DNA from 3 places in the Streptomyces sp. NPDC020780 genome. Region 2 is predicted to be linked to each of the others. Evidence: riboswitches for the same ligand, from Rfam matches in the RefSeq annotation. Region 2 holds a riboswitch; each other region holds the start of a gene.

Region 1 (5,750 bases), on a different contig from region 2:
CCGGGCGGTCTCGCGCCGCCGGTCGCGGAGCGGCCTCTGCTGCCCGTGATCACCCGGTAGCGGAGTTCGCTCGGCAGGGCCGCAGCCGCGATCCGGTACGCCGCCCCCGGCGGGAGGCGGCGTACCTCACGGGCCGGCTGCCGCACCTCGCGGTGGCGCCGCGTCAGGTACCCGGCGGGCCACCGCTCGCCCGACCGGCCCCTCGCCCCCGCCGCCGGCGTGGTCCCGGTCACGCACCGCTATCACAGGGGGAGCAGATCGGGACGCTTGGCCTCGACGTGGTCCCCCGACGACTCGCCGCGCAGCCGCCGCCCGATCCACGGGACGAGGTACTCGCGCGCCCAGTGGATGTCGTCGCGGCGCACCTCGAGCGTGCCGCGCTGCAACTGCGGCGGCCACCCCTGGTCGGGATCGGCCGGCACCTCGATCCCGAGGACCTGGGCGGCCCGAAGCGCGACCCTGGTGTGTCCCTCGGCGGAGAGGTGCAGCCGGTCGGCGTCCCAGGCACGCCTGTCCTGGACGGACCGCAGCGACCACAGGTCCAGGACCGGGCAGTCGTAGCGGTCGGCGATGGACCGGACATGGGCGGTGTACGTGGCGATCTTGCCGCGCAGGTGCCGGAGTACCGGGATACCGCGGGTGTCGAAGCCGGTGGTGACCATGACGGTGCCGACCGCCTGTGTCAGGTCGGCGACCGCGCGCTCGAAGCGTTCGGCCACGTCGTCCGGGTCGGAGCCCGGCCGGATGATGTCGTTGCCTCCCGCGCAGAAGCTGACCAGGTCGGGGGCCAGTTCCTTGGCGCGGGGCACCTGTTCCTCGACGATCTGGTCGAGGAGGCGTCCGCGTACGGCGAGATTGGCGTAGCGGAAATGCCCGTGCGGGTCGTCCACCGGGCCGGCCTCCGGAACCGGGAGCTGGTCGGCGAGGAGCACCGCGAACCGGTCCGCCCAGCCGACGAGCCTCCCGTCTGGGCCGGGGTCTCCGACGCCTTCGGTGAAGCTGTCGCCGATCGCTGCGTACGACCCGATGACGCCTCGTTGTCTGTTTCTCGAATCGTCTGCCACAAGCGCATATCCTGCACCGTAGAATGTGACCTACGCGACCGTAATGAGGGGTTGACGGGTGGTGAGAAAGACCACCTGGTCAGGTTTCGGTAAAGCAGGAATAAGGAAGAGGGCGGTGCGCCGCCGCGCACCGCCCTCTTACTCGGTCCCTCTGCTGAACTGCCGCACCTACGCGGTCGCGTCAGATGGAGACGCCGTGCGAGCGCAGGTAGGCGATGGGGTCGACGTCCGAGCCGTAGCTCGGACCGGTGCGGACCTCGAAGTGCAGGTGCGGGCCGGTGGAGTTGCCGGTGCTGCCGGAGAGGCCGATCTGCTGGCCGCCGGTGACGGTCTGGCCGGCGGAGACGTCCAGCGAGGACAGGTGGCCGTACTGGGAGTACATGCCGTCGCTGTGCTGGATGACGACCTCGTTCCCGTACGAGCCGCTCCACCCGGCCGAGACGACGGTGCCGGGGCCGATGGACCGGACGCTGGTACCGGAGGCCGCCTGGAAGTCGGATCCCGTGTGGTAGCCGCTGGCCCAGCTGGAGCCGGAGGCGTGGTACTGGGTGGTGACGTTGGCGTCGGCCACCGGGGTGGTGTAGCCGGAGCTGTTGCTCGCGGCGGCGGTGGTTTCGGCGGCGTCCGTCACCGCGGCCGCCTTCTCCACGGGGGCGGCAGCCTTCGGCGCCGGCTCCGCCTTGGTGGGTGCCGCCTTGGTGGGTGCGGCCTTCGCGGCGGGAGCGGACGCCTCGGCGCCGAGGGTCAGCTTCATGCCCGGGAAGATCAGGCTCGGGTTGTCGCCGACGACCTCGCGGTTGTCCTTGTACAGCTTCTGCCAGCCACCCTTGATCTTCTGGGCGGACGCGATCTTCGCCAGGTAGTCGCCCGGGACGACGGAGTAGGTCGCGGTGACGCTCTCCTTCTTCGCGGCCGGAGCGGCCGGCGCGGACTGCGCCGCGGCCGCGGCTGCGGGCTTGGTGGCCGGGGCGGCCTGCTCCGCGGCGTGGGCGCCGGTGGCGCCGATCAGCGGAAGGGCGAGTACGGCGCCGCCGGCCCCCGCGGCTATGACGCCTCGGGAGATCGGCCCGGTCTTCGTACGGCGGTGCTTACCCTGTGCGGGCATGGTGCTTTCCTCTCCGGCGCCTGCGAGGTGAGCTGTCGGGTTCGGACTGGAGATGCCCGGCCGCGTCGGACGCGACTTGACCCCGAGCCGTCCGGATCTCCCGGTCGGCGGCTTACCTGGTTCCCCCGCTCCTGCCACACGTGGGTCGGTGCGGATTCCGGGCGGCGGCAGGATTAGGCGTTCCGTCCGGATTGACGGTGACCGTAAGCGAGTGGGGACGGGGTGAACAAGCCACCGGCTCCCGACCGGAATGCGCGCCTCAATTCCGGTACGGAATTCCCGTCACACTCCGTGGATTACGGATCTTGGCTTTCCGCGCGGCGCGGGGAATACCCGTCGGCCTTTCCGCCACACACCGTCACGGATATGATCCCGCTCACCCGGGACCTTCCATCTCCCGCATAAGACCGGCATGTTCGCCTAAATGCACCAATACGGACACAGCCTTCGCACCCCCGGCACACCCGGGTGAGGGCACGCGCATCGGCCGAGGGCACGGCCATGGCCCGGCGCCCCCGTGTCGTATCGTCGCGAGCGTGCCCTTCGCCGGCGAGCGGCGCCGGCACCAGACACTCCAGGAGTCCTTGTGACGCAGCTGCCAGAGGTTCCGCCGGCCGATGCCGAGCTCACCGGTGTCCGCAACTTCCGCGATGTGGGCGGGCTCCCGACCGTCGACGGCCGGAGGGTGCGCCAGGGGCGCCTCTACCGCAGCGGCCACCTGGCGCACGCCACGGAGTCGGACGCCGCGTTCCTGGCCGGCCTGGGCCTGCACACCGTCTTCGACTTCCGTAACGCCGCCGACCACAAGCTCGACGGCCATGACGTGGAGCTGCCGGGCGTCCGGAACGTCAGCATTCCGCTCTCCGACCCGGCGGACGGCGCCGAGTTCTGGCGGCTGGTACGGGACGGCGACATCCGGCAGCTGCGTTCGATCCTCGCCGACGGCAAGGGGACCGCGCGCATGATCGCCTCGTACCGGGCCATCATCACGGACCGCACCGCGGAACACAGCCGCGTGCTGCACGCACTGGCCGAGGACAGTGTTCCGGCGCTCATGCACTGCGCGGCGGGCAAGGACCGGGCCGGCCTGTCGGTCGCGGTCTCGCTCCTCGCCGTCGGCGTCGAGCGGGAAGCCATCGAGGCGGACTACCTCAAGTCCGACGACACGCACCGCCGATACCGGATCCGGCGGAGCGACACGTCGTCGGCGGGGATGTCGCAGGAGGTCCTGGAGCTCTTGAATCCGCTCTTCGGAGCGCGCTCCGAGTACCTCGCCGCCGCCTTTGCCGCGATCGAGGAGAACTGGGGCAGCACGGACCGCTACCTCCGGGACGGCTTGAAGCTCTCCCCGGAGACCCGCGAGAGGCTGCGCGAGCGCCTCGTCGAGGACGCGTGACCGCAGCTCCGGCGACGCGCCGTTCACCATCATCACCCTTGGCACCGGGGCGACACCCCGACACGGCGGGCGGCAGCCCCGGGCACCTGGCAGTCGGCGGACGGCACCGGCCTGAACGCGCCGGACGCCACCCGCACCCTGGCGCCCAGGCGGTCACCCGGCGCGTCGCCGAGCCGTCACACCCCCCGGTGACAGCCGGCCCGTCAGCCCTTGCCCGCCACGGTGAACAGCAGGAAGAGGAACGCGGCGACGACGTGTCCGGCCACCAGGTAGGCGAAAAGACGGATGATCACACCCCGTGGCATCTTGCGCTCGTGGGTGTCCTGCCCCTTCGGTCGGCGGGGTGTGAGCGGGTCGTAGTCCTCTGAATCAGACATGTCAGTCCTTCCTCTCAGCCGTCCGGCGGAGAGAGCGAGCGGGCGGTGCGGGGGTCAGAAGCGATGGGTTCCGCTGCCCAGGCACAGCTCCGCGACGGGGCTCTGCAGCAGTGTGTGGACGAAGAGCAGGTGGGCGCCCGAGGGGTCGAGCGCCGCGATCCGGTGCGGGGTGAGCGAGTCGAAGTGCGCGCTGTCCCCCGGTTCGAGGTCGTGCACGGTCTCCCCGAGTACGACCCTCAGCCGGCCGTCGAGGACGTGCAGCCACTCCTCGCCGGGATGGACGCGGACCAGATCACTCTGGACGCCGTAGGTCACGTGCACCCGCAGGGCCTGCATGGCGCGGCCCGGGCCGCCCGCCTGCCGGTACTGCCAGCCGTCGGCCTCGGCGCCCGCGCCTCCGAGCGGTCCGCCCCTGACGATCGCGTCACGTTCGGGCGGCATCTCGCCGAGGAGCTCGGAGACCGTCGTACCGTAGATCCTGGCAAGGCCGAGCAGCATGGGCAGCGAAGGCTGGCGATTACCGGTCTCCAGCCGGGAGAGGTGGGCCGGGGAGAGTCCGGCCCGCCGGGCGGCGCCCTCCAGGGTGAGACCCCGGTTGCGGCGCAGGTCACGCAGGCGTGGCGCGATGCCCGGCAGTTCGTCGGCCACCCCCGCCTCAGGAGGATTCATACCTCCATTGGGCCAGGAACTTTCCTCACAGGCAAATTTCTTGCCCGTGAGGCAAAGATTGCCGGCGAGAACCGGCCGGACCAGAAGGGACAGGCCGGAGATCCGGACCGGCGGGCAGGAGCAGGACGCCCGGAACGCGGTCTCAGCGGTTGCCGACGGCCTGCTTCACCAGTGTCCTGCCGAAGTCCCACATCAGTCCGCCGCCGTTGTGCGCGTCGTCCATCACGGCCGTGAAGGCGGTCACGAAGCGGTCCACCTCGGGCTCGCCGATGACCAGCGGCGGGATCAGCTTGATCACCTCCAGGTGGTCACCGGACACCTGCGTGAGGATCCGGTGCTTCTGCAGCAGCGGCACGACCACCATCTGCGCGAAGAGCCCCTTGCGTGCCGCCTGCAGCATCGTCCAACGGCTGCGGAGCTTCAGTGAGGACGGCCGCCCGAACTCGATGCCGATCATCAGCCCGCGTCCCCGCACCTCGTGCAGCAGCTCGTAGCGGCCGACGAGCGCGGCGAGCCGCTCCCGCAGCAGGTCTCCGGTGCGGCGGGCGTTCGCGACGGTTCCCTCGCCGTCCATCACCGACAGGACCGCGAGCCCGGCCGCCATGGCCTGGGCGTTGGAGCCGAAGCTCGCGGAGTGGACCAGGACCCGGTCCATGGAGGAGTAGACACGCTTGAAGATCCAGTCCTTGCCGAGGGTCGCCCCGACCGGCACATATCCGCCGGAGAGTGCCTTGGCGACACAGATCAGGTCGGGCTCGACACCCTCCTCGTGCTGGTACGCGTAGAAGTCACCGGTCCGGCCGAGCCCCGTCTGCACCTCGTCCGCGATGAGTACCGCCTTGTGACGGTGCAGCAGTTCCTGCGCGGCCCGCAGGAAGCCGGGCGGCGAGGCGTGGACTCCCTTGCCCTGGACGGGCTCGACGACGAGCCCCGCCACGTCGCCGCGTTTCAGTTCGCGCCGCAGGGCGTCGAGGTCGCCGAGCCGGATCGCCGTGTCGGGCAGCAGGGGTGCGAAGCCTTCCCGGAACCCGGACTCGCCGTTGACGGAGAGCGAGCCGGTCGTCAGCCCGTGGAAGGCGTGCGTGCAGTAGAGGATCCTGGGCTTCCCGGTGGCGTACCGGGCGAACTTCAGCGCGGTC
Region 2 (5,750 bases):
GCCTCGAACATCCGGGCGAGGTGCCAGGGTCCTGGGGTGACGGTGGTCGCCTTGCTGCCCTCCGCGGGCCCGGTTCCACCCCCGACGAGTGTCGTGATGCCGGCGGAGAGCGCCTGGTCGATCAGGGTCGGCGAGATGAAGTGGACGTGCGCGTCGATGGCCCCCGCCGTGACGAACATGCCGTTGCCCGCGATGATCTCCGTCTCGGGGCCGATGACGAGGTCGGGGTGGACGCCGTCCATCGTGTCCGGGTTGCCGGCCTTGCCGATGCCGGTGATCCGACCGCCTCGGATGCCGATGTCGGCCTTGACGACACCCCAGTGGTCGATGATGACGGCGCCGGTGACCACGGTGTCGGGCGCGCCCTCGGCGCGGGTGGTGCGCGCCTGGCCCATCGACTCCCGGATCACCTTCCCGCCGCCGAACACGGCTTCGTCACCGGCCAGTCCGGGCCCCCCGGAGCGGTCCTCCTCGATCTCGACGACGAGATCGGTGTCGGCGAGCCGGATGCGGTCGCCGGTGGTGGGGCCGAACAGGTCGGCGTATACGGCACGGCTGAGTTCAGGCATCGAGAGGACCTCCGGTGTCGCCGCGCAGCCCGGGAACGACGCGCAGACCTGCGAGCGGGACGAGCTCGACGTCGACCGGGATGCCGGGCTCGAAGCGCACGGCGGTCCCCGCCGCGATATGGAGACGCAGCCCGCGGGCAGCGGGACGGTCGAACTCCAGACCCGGGTTGGTCTCGGCGAAGTGGTAGTGCGAGCCGACCTGGACGGGGCGGTCCGCGACGTTGAGGACGGTGAGGCGGGTGACGGGGCGCCCCTCGTTGAGCGGCACGGTGCCGTCCGCGTAGAGGATCTCTCCGGGAATCATCGGTGTGCTCCCGTCAGACGATCGGTTCATGGACGGTGACGAGCTTGGTGCCGTCCGGGAAGGTGGCCTCCACCTGGACGTCGTGGATCATCTCCGGGATGCCGTCCATGACGTCCTCCCGGGTGAGCACCTTCCTTCCCGAGGCCATCAGTTCGGCGACGGTCCGGCCGTCACGCGCACCCTCCAGGAGGTGTGAGGTGATCAGGGCGACCGCCTCGGGATGGTTCAGCCGCAGCCCGCGCGCCCTGCGCTTTCCGGCGACATCGGCCGCCACGTGGATGAGCAGGCGTTCCTGTTCGTGCGGAGTCAGTTGCACGCTTCCACCTCTTCGTCTTCCGCCCGGTACCGGCTCCGGGCGCAGCGGGACCCTATCCACCTTCAACACTTTGTTGAAGGTGGAAGAGGGCCTCGCGGCCAGGTATTGCACGTTAGGGCGGAAGTTTTTCCGGCGCGTTAACTGATCTTTTGCCGACCCATGTACATCAGGGGCGCCGAGCGCGGCCCGGGCGCGGCAGGCCCGGCCCGCCGCGCCCCACCTCCCGCGCCCGGCGAATCCGGCTCGGCGAGGACCCCCCGGGCGACGCCCCACCGGGGACGCTCCCGTACCGGCCCGCGCCGAAGGTGAATGCGATGGCTGCGTCTCTGGGTGTGGTCGGCCGGATCGGCCGGACCGATCCGGCGCGCTGCGGCGATACCTGCGGAGCGCCCCGGTCGCCGCGGGCGCCGGCCCCGCGCCGTTCCCCTGCGGGACGCGCCGGCGATCACGCACGAGAGGAGCGAGACGCAGATCCACGCGGAGACACCGGTCCGCCCCTGCGCAGGCTGGTCGGGGACCGGCGCGCCAGGTGGGTCACCATGCCGCCGACCGCTACGAGTTGAGCTCCCGGTCGCCCGACTGCCGCATCCTCTCCGCTTCTCGGCGCACGCGCCGCGACACGCCCGGCGGGCCGAGGAATCTTCCTCCCTCGTTCGGCTCAGACAGCCCCCCTCAGGAGGGACAGTTCAACTTGCGCATCGCGTGGGGACGCTGAGCGGAACACCCTGTTCCGCCGCTGGTACGCGGCTGGTGCGGCAGGACCTCCGGGGAGCGGCGTCAGCCCCGCCCACCCGAACGGGCCAGCCGTGACGACTCTCACATAACGCCTTTTCAGTTCGGAAAACAGACACCGCGTGAGTAAAGATCCGTGGGACGACAAGCCCCCGCCACCGCGGCGGGGCGGTCCGGGCGGACGCCGAGTCCTGCCGCCGTCCGGACGCCTGGTCGACAGGAGTGGATCGGCAGGAGTGGAGGACCCGAGCACAACGGGCCGCCCGGACACCCGTTCCGGACAGCCCTCGGGGTGAAGCCGCCGAGCGCGGCCGGGCAACTTCGCCAGCCCGAACCCGACAGGTCATCCTTCACAGGCGGCTGACGAAGGGTTGCGCATGACTGCGCAGGTTCATGTCCCGTCTCTGTTCGCCCGGGTCGGTACGGCCTCGGTTCTCACACTCGCGGTCGGCACCACGATGCTGGCGCCCGGCATCGTCGACGACGCCGAAGCCGCGACCAACTCGACGAAGGCGCTGAAGGTCGCCGCCTCGAAGAAGGGGGCGCCCTACCGGTGGGGCGCCACGGGCCCCCACCGGTTCGACTGCTCGGGCCTCACGCTCTACGCCTTCAAGAAGGCGGGCAAGAAACTCCCCCGCACGGCCCAGCAGCAGTACAACACCACGCGCCACATCACCAGGTCGCAGCGGCAACGCGGCGACCTGGTCTTCTTCCATGCGGGCCGCAGCGTGTACCACGTGGGCATCTACGCCGGCGGAGGCAGGATCTGGCACTCCCCGAAGACCGGGGCGGTGGTCAGACTGGAGAAGATCTGGTCGAAGAGCGTCTGGTACGGAAGGGTCCGCTGACGTCCGTACACCTGTACGCACGTCCTCTGTTCGCCCGTGTGCTGATACGCGCCTCCGGGGTGCACGCGTACACCGCACCCGTGTACGCGTGCACACTCCAACGGCCGTCGCGGACCGTCGCGCACCCGGCCGCGCCGTGGCCGGGTCAGTGCAGCAGGGGCGCGGCGACCAGTACGAGCCCCAGCGCGGTGAGCGCCGCACCGACGCTGGTCAGCGCGGGGCTCGGCGTGGCGGTGGTGCCGGAGATGGTCGCGGCGATGTCTTCGGCACCTCTGGCCGTACGGCGACTGGAACACGCGGAGTTCCGCCGGACGATCTCCGTGGCGCACCGGGGAGAGCGGAACACCGCCGCGGCGGCCACGCTGAGGGCTCTGCTGCGCAGCGGTTTCGGACGGGCCGCCGCTCACTGAGGCCCTGCCGGGTCCGCCCCGCCCGCCCGGACGCCGCGGTCTGGTTTCCGGTCAGGTAAAGGTCAGGGCAGGGCAGGGCCTGCGCGGGTACGGCCCAGGGAGGGGTGATCGAGACCGTCTTGCCGCCGTCCCGGATCGGGCTGACGCCGATCCGCGCCCTCCCGGCCGCTCACAGGCACGACAACGGCCCTCTACGCTTCGGAGCGCTCCGCCCGAGGGGGCCGCTGCTCCACGCACCGTGGGCGGAGGCCGTGGAGCGCGGGGCCGACGGCTCCAGGGGCATGAGGGCCGGCTGCGCCACGTGACCCAGGTCGCTCAACTCCCGTACCCGGGTGCGTCATTACCGCCCTACGCGGTCGGCAGCCGCCTCCAGCCCCTCATCGGGCCTCAGCCGTTCGGCATCTCCTCTTCTCCGCCTTCACCGGTGACCGGAGAGGGCGCCGTGCCCACCACCGTCGCCACGGCGCTCTCGATCTGCTCGGGTGTCAGGTCCGCCCGCGCCGTCAGCCGCAGGCGGGAGACTCCGTCCGGGACCGACGGAGGGCGGAAACACCCCACCGCGAGGCCGGCCGCCCGGCAGTCGGCCGCCCAGCGCACCGCCGCGTGGGCGGACGGTGCGCGGACGGACACGACGGCGGCGTCGGGGCGGACGGCGGTCAGCCCGGCCGCGGTCAGCCGTCCGTGCAGTTCGGCGGCGACGGCGCGCGCCCTGCCCGCGCGCTCAGGCTCGCGGCGAAGGAGCGCCAGGCCGCCCAGCGCCGCGCCGACGGCCGCGGGGGCGAGGCCGGTGTCGAAGATGAACGTACGGGCGGTGTTGACCAGGTGGTCGATGACCCGGGCCGGTCCCAGGACGGCTCCGCCCTGACTGCCGAGGGACTTGGAGAGGGTGAGCGTGACGACGATGCCCTCACCCCCGGCGAGACCGGCGGCTGCGAGCGCTCCCCGGCCGCCTTCGCCCAGCACGCCCAGGCCGTGCGCGTCGTCCACGAGCAGGGCCGCACCCTCTTCCCGGCACACCTCGGCGAGCCTGCCCAGCGGGGCGGCGTCGCCGTCCACCGAGAACACCGAGTCGGTCACGGCCAGTGCCCGCCCGCGATGCGCCCGGAGTGCCTTGCCCACCGCCTCCGGATCCGCGTGGGGCACGACTTCGGTGTCGGCGCGGGAGAGCCGGCAGCCATCGACGATCGAGGCGTGGTTCCGCGCGTCCGACACGATCAGCGAGCCGTGCCGCCCGAGCGCCGTGAGGGCGGCGAGATTGGCCGCGTACCCGGAGGACAGCACCAGGGCGGCCTCGAAACCGCAGAACTCCGCCAGCGCGCGTTCGAGTTCGGCGTGCAGGGCGGTGGACCCCGTGACGAGCCGCGAGCCGGTGGCGCCCCCACCCCACGTCCGGGCCGCCTCCGCGGCTCCCTCGGTGACCGAGGGATGGCGGGACAGTCCGAGGTAGTCGTTGCTCGCAAGATCCAGCAGAGCGGGTACGGCGGGCCGGGGACGCAGGGTCCGGAGGAGTCCGGCGTCCGCGCGGCGGCGCGCCTCGTCGTCGATCCAGGCGAACGGGGCGTAGGACATGGGGCGGTCCCTTTTGTAGGCAGCTCACAGACCCTAGCGGGGTGCGCAGCGGGTCAGGGTGTGGCAATACACACACCCTCCGCCACCTCTCCTGTCCGGTTCCTCCTTGGCCGATGCCGGTGCCGTGCGTCAGGATCAGGGCCATGGACCTCCTGAACACGCTGGTGGACAAGGGACTGCGGCGCGAACTGCCGACCCGTGACGAAGCGCTCGCCGTGCTGGCGACCTCTGACGACGACCTGCTCGATGTGGTGGCCGCGGCCGGAAAGGTGCGCCGCCAGTGGTTCGGCCGGCGCGTGAAGCTGAACTACCTGGTAAACCTCAAGTCCGGGCTCTGCCCGGAGGACTGTTCGTACTGCTCGCAGCGGCTGGGCTCCAAGGCCGACATCCTCAAGTACACCTGGCTGAAGCCGGAGGAGGCGACGAAGGCCGCCACCGCGGGTGTGGCCGGCGGAGCCAAGCGGGTGTGCCTGGTGGCGAGCGGGCGCGGGCCGACCGACCGGGACGTCGACAGGGTGTCCCGGACCATCGAGGCCATCAAGGAGCAGCACGAGGACGTCGAGGTGTGCGCCTGCCTCGGCCTGCTCTCCCAGGGCCAGGCCGACCGCCTGAAGTCCGCGGGCGCCGACGCGTACAACCACAACCTCAACACCTCGGAGGGGACGTACGGGGAGATCACGACCACCCACACGTACGCCGACCGGGTGGACACGGTGCATCAGGCCCAGGCCGCCGGACTGTCCGCGTGCTCCGGCCTGATCGCGGGGATGGGTGAGAGCGACGCCGACCTGGTGGACGTCGTCCTCTCGCTGCGTGCACTCGACCCCGACTCGGTTCCGGTGAACTTCCTGATTCCGATGGAGGGGACCCCGCTCGCCGAGGAGTGGCACCTCACACCGCAGCGGTGCCTGCGCATCCTGGCCATGGTGCGGTTCGTCTGCCCGGACGTCGAGGTGCGGCTCGCGGGCGGGCGCGAGGTGCACCTGCGCTCGATGCAGCCGC
Region 3 (5,750 bases), on a different contig from region 2:
GTGCACGGCGGCAACGACGTCACCGGAGCGCTGCGGGGCGTCGAGTCGATCACGACGGGCCTGGGATGGCGCCGCTCCGCCGACGCGGTGACCGTGACCGGTGAGCCGGGCAGGGCGGACATCGAGGCCTGCTGGGAGCTCGGCGCAACCGTAGCCGCCGGGCTGATGGCCTGACGGAGCCGGGCCGCCGGCGAGGGTGGCGGGGGACGGGCCGCTCCCGGCCGCCGACGCCCGCCGGCATTCCCGGACGCCCGCGCCCCGCCGCGACGCCGCCGGGGCGTTGACCCTCCCCCGCGACGACACCGCCGGTGCTTTTACGGCCGGGCCCGTGTGCCGGGTCCTCCGCACCCGCCGCGGGGCCTCTTGTCGTGCGGAGCCGTGCATCGGAGCCGTACGCCCCGCTTCCTGATCCAGCACGTTGCGCCGGGCATCGCCGGGCACGGGAGACGGTGGCCCGTCCGCGGGGCCCCGGCCCTCCGAAGTGTGATGCGTGGACCCCGTGCGTCGCTGGGTTCTGTGGGAGGAGCGGACCCTTCCACGGGACGACAGGTGGGAGTCGCGAAGTGCTGGGACGGAGCGTCAGCGGCTGGATTCCGGTGGCCCGGCGGGGCCGGCACGGTGGGGGACGGAACCGGCCCGCGTTACCCGCGTCCATCGAGGCGCTGGGGCCCCTGCTGCCGACGACATACGGAATCGACGAGCAGGTCGACTGGGCGGTCGCCGAAGCCCGCTGGGGTGCCCCCTTCCCGGCCGACTACAAGGCCTTCATGCGCGCGTACGGGGAGGGCTCGGTGGACGGCGCGATCGCCGTCCACCGACCGCTGCCCACGGACGCTCCCGAGGGCGGACGGACTCCCGATGCGATGGCCGAGGGGACCGGAGCCGTACGGGAGGCCTGGAGGGTGGAGGCCGACGAGGTGTGGGCCGATCCCGCCGGCCCCGACCTGGTGCTGGATCCCGGTGCCCTGCTCGCCTGGGGGACGACGACCGAGGCGGACATCCTGTGCTGGCTGACGATGGACGAGGACCCCGACCGCTGGCCCGTGGTGGTCTGTGGGCGTCACACCGTACCCACGTTCGCCCTGTACCGGTTCGGGATGGCCGAGTTCCTGCGCAGGCTTCTGACGGGCGCGTTCGAGATGTCGCCGATCACCGTGGACGGGGTGATGGGGCGGGGGCGCCACGCATTCGTGAGCAGGGCCGTGCAGCGGGCCCGCCGCAGGGCGGGCCTCGATCCGTGGACCGGCGAGCCGCCGGCCGGCTGACGAGCGGCCCGTGGCCCTGGCGCTCCGACAGGCATGCGGCCGCCGGGCCGGGCCGACTGCCGCACGCAGGAGTGGCCGGGAACCGGGGCGTGCCGTCGGCGGCCGCTGCCGTCGGGTGCCCGCTCAGTGCCGCCTCCAGGTGAGTTTGCCGCCGCCCACCCACCGCACGACGGCCGGGTCCTCGAGGTCGTGGACCGTGATGCCGGCATCGGCGGCGAGGAGCAGGAGGTCCGTCATCGACGTCGCCGCGCCGACGACCTCTCCGTCGATCTCCACGACGCGGAAGGGCGGATGCCCGGGCTGAACGGGCAGGACGGTGATCCGCGGGTTCGCCAGGTCGGGGTTCACGCTGTCGGTCATACGAGGACGGGTTCCACGCGATGGTCATTGATATGCGCATCAGTGACCCAAGTGCGTCATATGCCCGTTTTGATGTCTTTTCTAGAATTAATACCGTAATTTTCGACGAGTCGTCAGGTGGATCGGCACCCCTTGCGGCGTACCGCAAATCACCCTTATCGGACGCCGTGACCAGGGTCACGCTCTTCGCCCGGGACGCCGTGACGCGTCTTCCGCTTCCCTTGCGCGCCAAGAAAGTTGAGTGCGCCGTGTGGGGTCGGTTACACGTATTTCCGTGAATTGATCTTTCCGCTGAATTGTGATCACGAATGCGGGGCTTGTTCCTTTCGGCATTTCTCGCCTACGGTCACCCTCACTCCGGATGGAACGCCGAATCCTGCCGCCGTCCGGGAACCCGACCACATCTCGTACGGCAGGAGCGGGGGACCCAGGTAAGCGCCGATCCGGTATCCGGAACGGCTCGGGGTGAAGTCGCATTCACGTGCGGCCGGGCATCTCCAGCCCGAACCCGACAGCTCACTTCGTAGGCGGCGGAGAGGAATTCAGCATGCCCGCAAAGTTCAAGAACCGTCGTTCCGGGACCAGTTCGCTGACCCGCGGCATCATCGCCGTGAGCACGGGCGGAGCCGCCCTCGCGCTCCCCGTGATCGGTGCGACCGGAGCGTTCGCCGCGCCGGCGCAGCCGGTGGCGGTGGAAAAGTCGGTCACCTCGACCGCCCTGTCCGGCAAGGGAATTGCCGCGCAGAAGTCCGAGCCCGTCACGTATTCCGTGATCTTGGGTGATTCCCTTTCCAAGATCGCACGCGATCATTCCGTGAGCGGTGGCTGGCAGGAGCTCTACAACGGCAACCGAAAGGCTGTCGGCAGTAACCCGGACCTGATTCACCCCGGCCTGAAGCTGACCATCGGGACCCATGCCGACAGCAAGGCGCCGAAGGCCGCGGACAAGGCCGGCAAGAAGGCGGAGCCGTCCGCTTCCCCGGACCGTGCCGCGCGAGGCGCCGACCGCGCCGACCGTTCCGAACGGACCACGGAGCTGGCCGCCCAGGGTGCGCCCGCCGCCGTCGAGGCCGTCGCCGCCGCGCCGGTCACGTACACGAACGACCTCGACGGCTGGATCAAGGAGTCGCTGGCTGTCATGGCCGAGCACGGCATCCCCGGCACGTACGAGGGCATCCACCGCAACATCATGCGCGAGTCCTCGGGTAACCCCCTGGCCATCAACAACTGGGACATCAACGCGATCAACGGCGTCCCGTCCAAGGGGCTGCTGCAGGTCATCGACCCGACCTTCCAGGCCTACCACGTGCCCGGCACGTCGATGGACAGCTACGACCCGGTCGCCAACATCACGGCCGCGTGCAACTACGCCGCCGACCGGTACGGCTCGATCGACAACGTGTTCGGTGCCTACTGAGGTCTGACCGCGTGACAGCGGACCATGCCTGACGGGTGGTGCGGGTTCTGACGGACCCGCACCACCCGTCTTTCCGTGTGCGGGGACCCGTGCGCGCGGTCGGCCGCCGGTGCGGGAGGGGCCCGCACCGGCGGCGCAGGGGTACGGGGCGCGGGGCCGCGCCCCCTGGCGACTGGTCTCGTACAGGTTCGTCGTCCATACTGCCCGCCGTGGAGCAGCGCATAGATTCCAACACCAAGCCAGAGTTCGCCGCGGGCACGGACCCGGCGTACATCCCCGGCCTGACGGCCCCTGCCCCCGCGCGGACGGAGGGGAAAACGGACGAGGCGGCAGAGGCCGCTGACGCGCGCGCCGGGGCGGAGAGCGGGGAGGATCCCGCGGCTGCCGCCGGACGGGCGCCTGTTCCGGACGACGCCGACGCGGCGGTACAGGAAGAGGCCGGGGGCGGCTCCGACGCCGGGAAGGAGGACGGGCCCGTCTTCGAGGTCAGCGACCGGCGCGGATCGATCCGGGTCGACCGCGAGGGCGTCCGGTTCCGGCTGGACGACCAGGAGGCGGACTTCGACTGGTCCGAGATCGGCGCGGTGGAGGTCAAGACCGCCCGCTTCGGCCGCCGGTTCACTGTCACGGTCCATCTGTCGAGCCGCCGCTGGTTCAACGCGGAGGTCGAGGCGGCGGCCCGGAGCAGCCTCAAGGAGTGGACGGCGGGCCTCGACGCGGCGCTGGACGCCTACTTCGACGAGGCCGCCTGAACCGGTCCTCCGCAGGGCGCGCCGGGCGGACGGACCCCGCCCGGCGCACCCCGCGTGCGCCGGCTCAGGCCCCGGCGGCCTCGTCGAGGACCACCGACCGGGTCAGGTGACGGGGCAGGTCCGGGTCGAGACCCCGGGCCACCGCCCGGGCGACCGCGAGCCGCTGCACCCTGACCAGCTCCGCCAGCGGGTCCAGGCCGCTCGCCACCCAGCGGGCGCCGGTCGCCAGTACCTGCTCGGCGAGGCCTTCCGGCGCGGAACCGAACATCCAGGTCGCCGTCCCGGCCGTGGCGATGCTGATGGGCCCGTGGCGGTACTCCATCGCCGGATACGACTCCGTCCAGGACAGTGACGCCTCCTTCATCTTCAGCGCCGCCTCGTTGGCGAGCCCGACCGTCCAGCCGCGGCCCAGGAAGCTGAACTGCGCGCACTCCGTGAGCCCGTCGGGCAGTGGCTCGGCCAGTGCGGTCTCCGCGTCCCGCACCACGTCGTCGGTGTGCAGCCCGAGGTGGGCGCGGAAGAGGGTGAGCGCCGTGGTGGCGAACCTGGTCTGCACGACGGACCGTTCGTCGGCGAAGTCGAGCACCACCACCTCGTCGGCTGCCGCCATGACGGGGGTCTGCGGATCGGCCGTCACCGCGAGGGTCGCCGTGGTGCCGCGCAACCGGGTCAGCAGGTCGAGCACCTCCGTCGTCGTGCCCGAGCGCGTCAGGGCGACGACCCGGTCGTACCGCCGGCCGAAGGGGAACTCCGAGGCGGCGAAGGCATCGGACTCGCCCTGCCCGGAGTCCTCGCGGAGCGAGGCGTACGCCTGGGCCATGTAGAAGGACGTGCCGCATCCGACGACGGCGATGCGCTCCCCCGCGGCGGGCAGTACGGCTGCGCGGTCGGCCGCCACCTGCGCCGCTCGGCGCCAGCACTCAGGCTGGTCGGCTGTCTCGGTTTCGACGTGGGACATGTCCGCGCTCCGCTTCCACTGCTGCCCGCACCGGGGAGGTGCGGGGCCTGGGGTGTGCCGTGCCTGGTGTGCCGTGGCCGCGACCGGCCCGGGTCCGCTCGGGGTCGGCCTGGTCGAAGCCGTCACCCGAATGATTGATTCTGCATGTTACATGGGGCAAAAGAGCAAGAACAAGCATGAGCCCTGCGTCCCGAGGGGGAGAGACCTAGCTGTTTTCGGCCAAGCTCGGTGGGTAATCGGCTCAATCTGGTTCTGTCCGTCCGGAGTGGGTAGCAGGCGCCCGGCATCACGCCGGTGAGCGTTACGGGACGGGATCGGGCGATAGGTCCCGCACTGGGCCGACTCGCGGCGACCCCGTACGGTCACGTCCGGACGCCGTTCGACGGGTGGAAGGGGCGATTTCACGTCACCGGAGGGAATTTTTGGCCGAGTTCGAACGCGCGAGCACACCACGGTCGGCATAATCGCCCCATGTCGATCACGGGTGGGGACGTCGTTGACCTCGGCACAGGCCTGTACGCCTGGTTGCCGCCGAAGCGCGGCTGGGGGCTGGCCAACTGCGGCCTCCTGGTGTCGCCGCGCGGCGCGCTGTGGATCGACACCCCGTACGACACGCTGCTGGCCGGCCAGTTCCTCGTGGAGAGCCGTAAGAGGCTGCCCGACGGGGTGGACGTCGACCGGGTGATCGTGACCCACGCCAACGGCGATCATTTCTGGGGTGCCGGCGTGCTGCCGGACGCGGAGATCATCGCGACCCGTGAGGCCAGGGAGCACATCCACTACGACCCCACCCCGCAACAGCAGCACGCCCTGGTGACCGGAGGCGATCGGACCACTGCGCTCGGCGCGTACCTCGCCCGCCACTTCGGCGTCTTCGACTGGTCGGACACCGCACCGGTGCGGCCGACGACGTACTTCACCGGAGAGCTCGAACTGACCCTGGGCGACCACGTCGTCCAGGTGTCGTCGCTGCCGCCCGCCCACACCGCGGGCGACCT

Evidence for each region. A riboswitch is a leader RNA that binds a small molecule or an ion and turns the genes downstream of it on or off. The one in region 2 is predicted to bind cyclic di-AMP.
Region 1: it holds a riboswitch for cyclic di-AMP, as region 2 does, so the genes downstream of both, ACH4VO_RS25250 (LysM peptidoglycan-binding domain-containing M23 family metallopeptidase) here and ACH4VO_RS08660 (C40 family peptidase) in region 2, are expected to answer to the same signal.
Region 3: it holds a riboswitch for cyclic di-AMP, as region 2 does, so the genes downstream of both, ACH4VO_RS11665 (transglycosylase SLT domain-containing protein) here and ACH4VO_RS08660 (C40 family peptidase) in region 2, are expected to answer to the same signal.

What each region holds. Positions count from the first base shown of each region.
Region 1 is NZ_JBIRTB010000014.1:91,734-97,483, forward strand. Features, by position in the region: gene ACH4VO_RS25240 (STM4011 family radical SAM protein) at 1-60, shown strand, start outside; gene ACH4VO_RS25245 (SGNH/GDSL hydrolase family protein) at 243-1,064, opposite strand; gene ACH4VO_RS25250 (LysM peptidoglycan-binding domain-containing M23 family metallopeptidase) at 1,246-2,169, opposite strand; cyclic di-AMP (ydaO/yuaA leader) riboswitch at 2,172-2,330, opposite strand; gene ACH4VO_RS25255 (tyrosine-protein phosphatase) at 2,756-3,565, shown strand; gene ACH4VO_RS25260 (DUF6126 family protein) at 3,769-3,942, opposite strand; gene ACH4VO_RS25265 (XRE family transcriptional regulator) at 3,997-4,611, opposite strand; gene ACH4VO_RS25270 (aspartate aminotransferase family protein) at 4,754-5,750, opposite strand, start outside.
Region 2 is NZ_JBIRTB010000003.1:592,466-598,215, forward strand. Features, by position in the region: gene ACH4VO_RS08645 (urease subunit alpha) at 1-569, opposite strand, end outside; gene ACH4VO_RS08650 (urease subunit beta) at 562-873, opposite strand; gene ACH4VO_RS08655 (urease subunit gamma) at 887-1,189, opposite strand; cyclic di-AMP (ydaO/yuaA leader) riboswitch at 2,094-2,295, shown strand; gene ACH4VO_RS08660 (C40 family peptidase) at 2,299-2,769, shown strand; gene ACH4VO_RS08665 (LysR substrate-binding domain-containing protein) at 2,958-3,179, shown strand; gene ACH4VO_RS08670 (8-amino-7-oxononanoate synthase) at 3,567-4,748, opposite strand; gene bioB (biotin synthase BioB) at 4,892-5,750, shown strand, end outside.
Region 3 is NZ_JBIRTB010000005.1:207,921-213,670, reverse strand. Features, by position in the region: gene ACH4VO_RS11680 (NAD(P)H-dependent oxidoreductase) at 1-174, shown strand, start outside; gene ACH4VO_RS11675 (SMI1/KNR4 family protein) at 564-1,265, shown strand; gene ACH4VO_RS11670 (hypothetical protein) at 1,389-1,625, opposite strand; cyclic di-AMP (ydaO/yuaA leader) riboswitch at 1,983-2,168, shown strand; gene ACH4VO_RS11665 (transglycosylase SLT domain-containing protein) at 2,173-3,042, shown strand; gene ACH4VO_RS11660 (hypothetical protein) at 3,252-3,794, shown strand; gene ACH4VO_RS11655 (sugar isomerase) at 3,859-4,752, opposite strand; gene ACH4VO_RS11650 (MBL fold metallo-hydrolase) at 5,224-5,750, shown strand, end outside.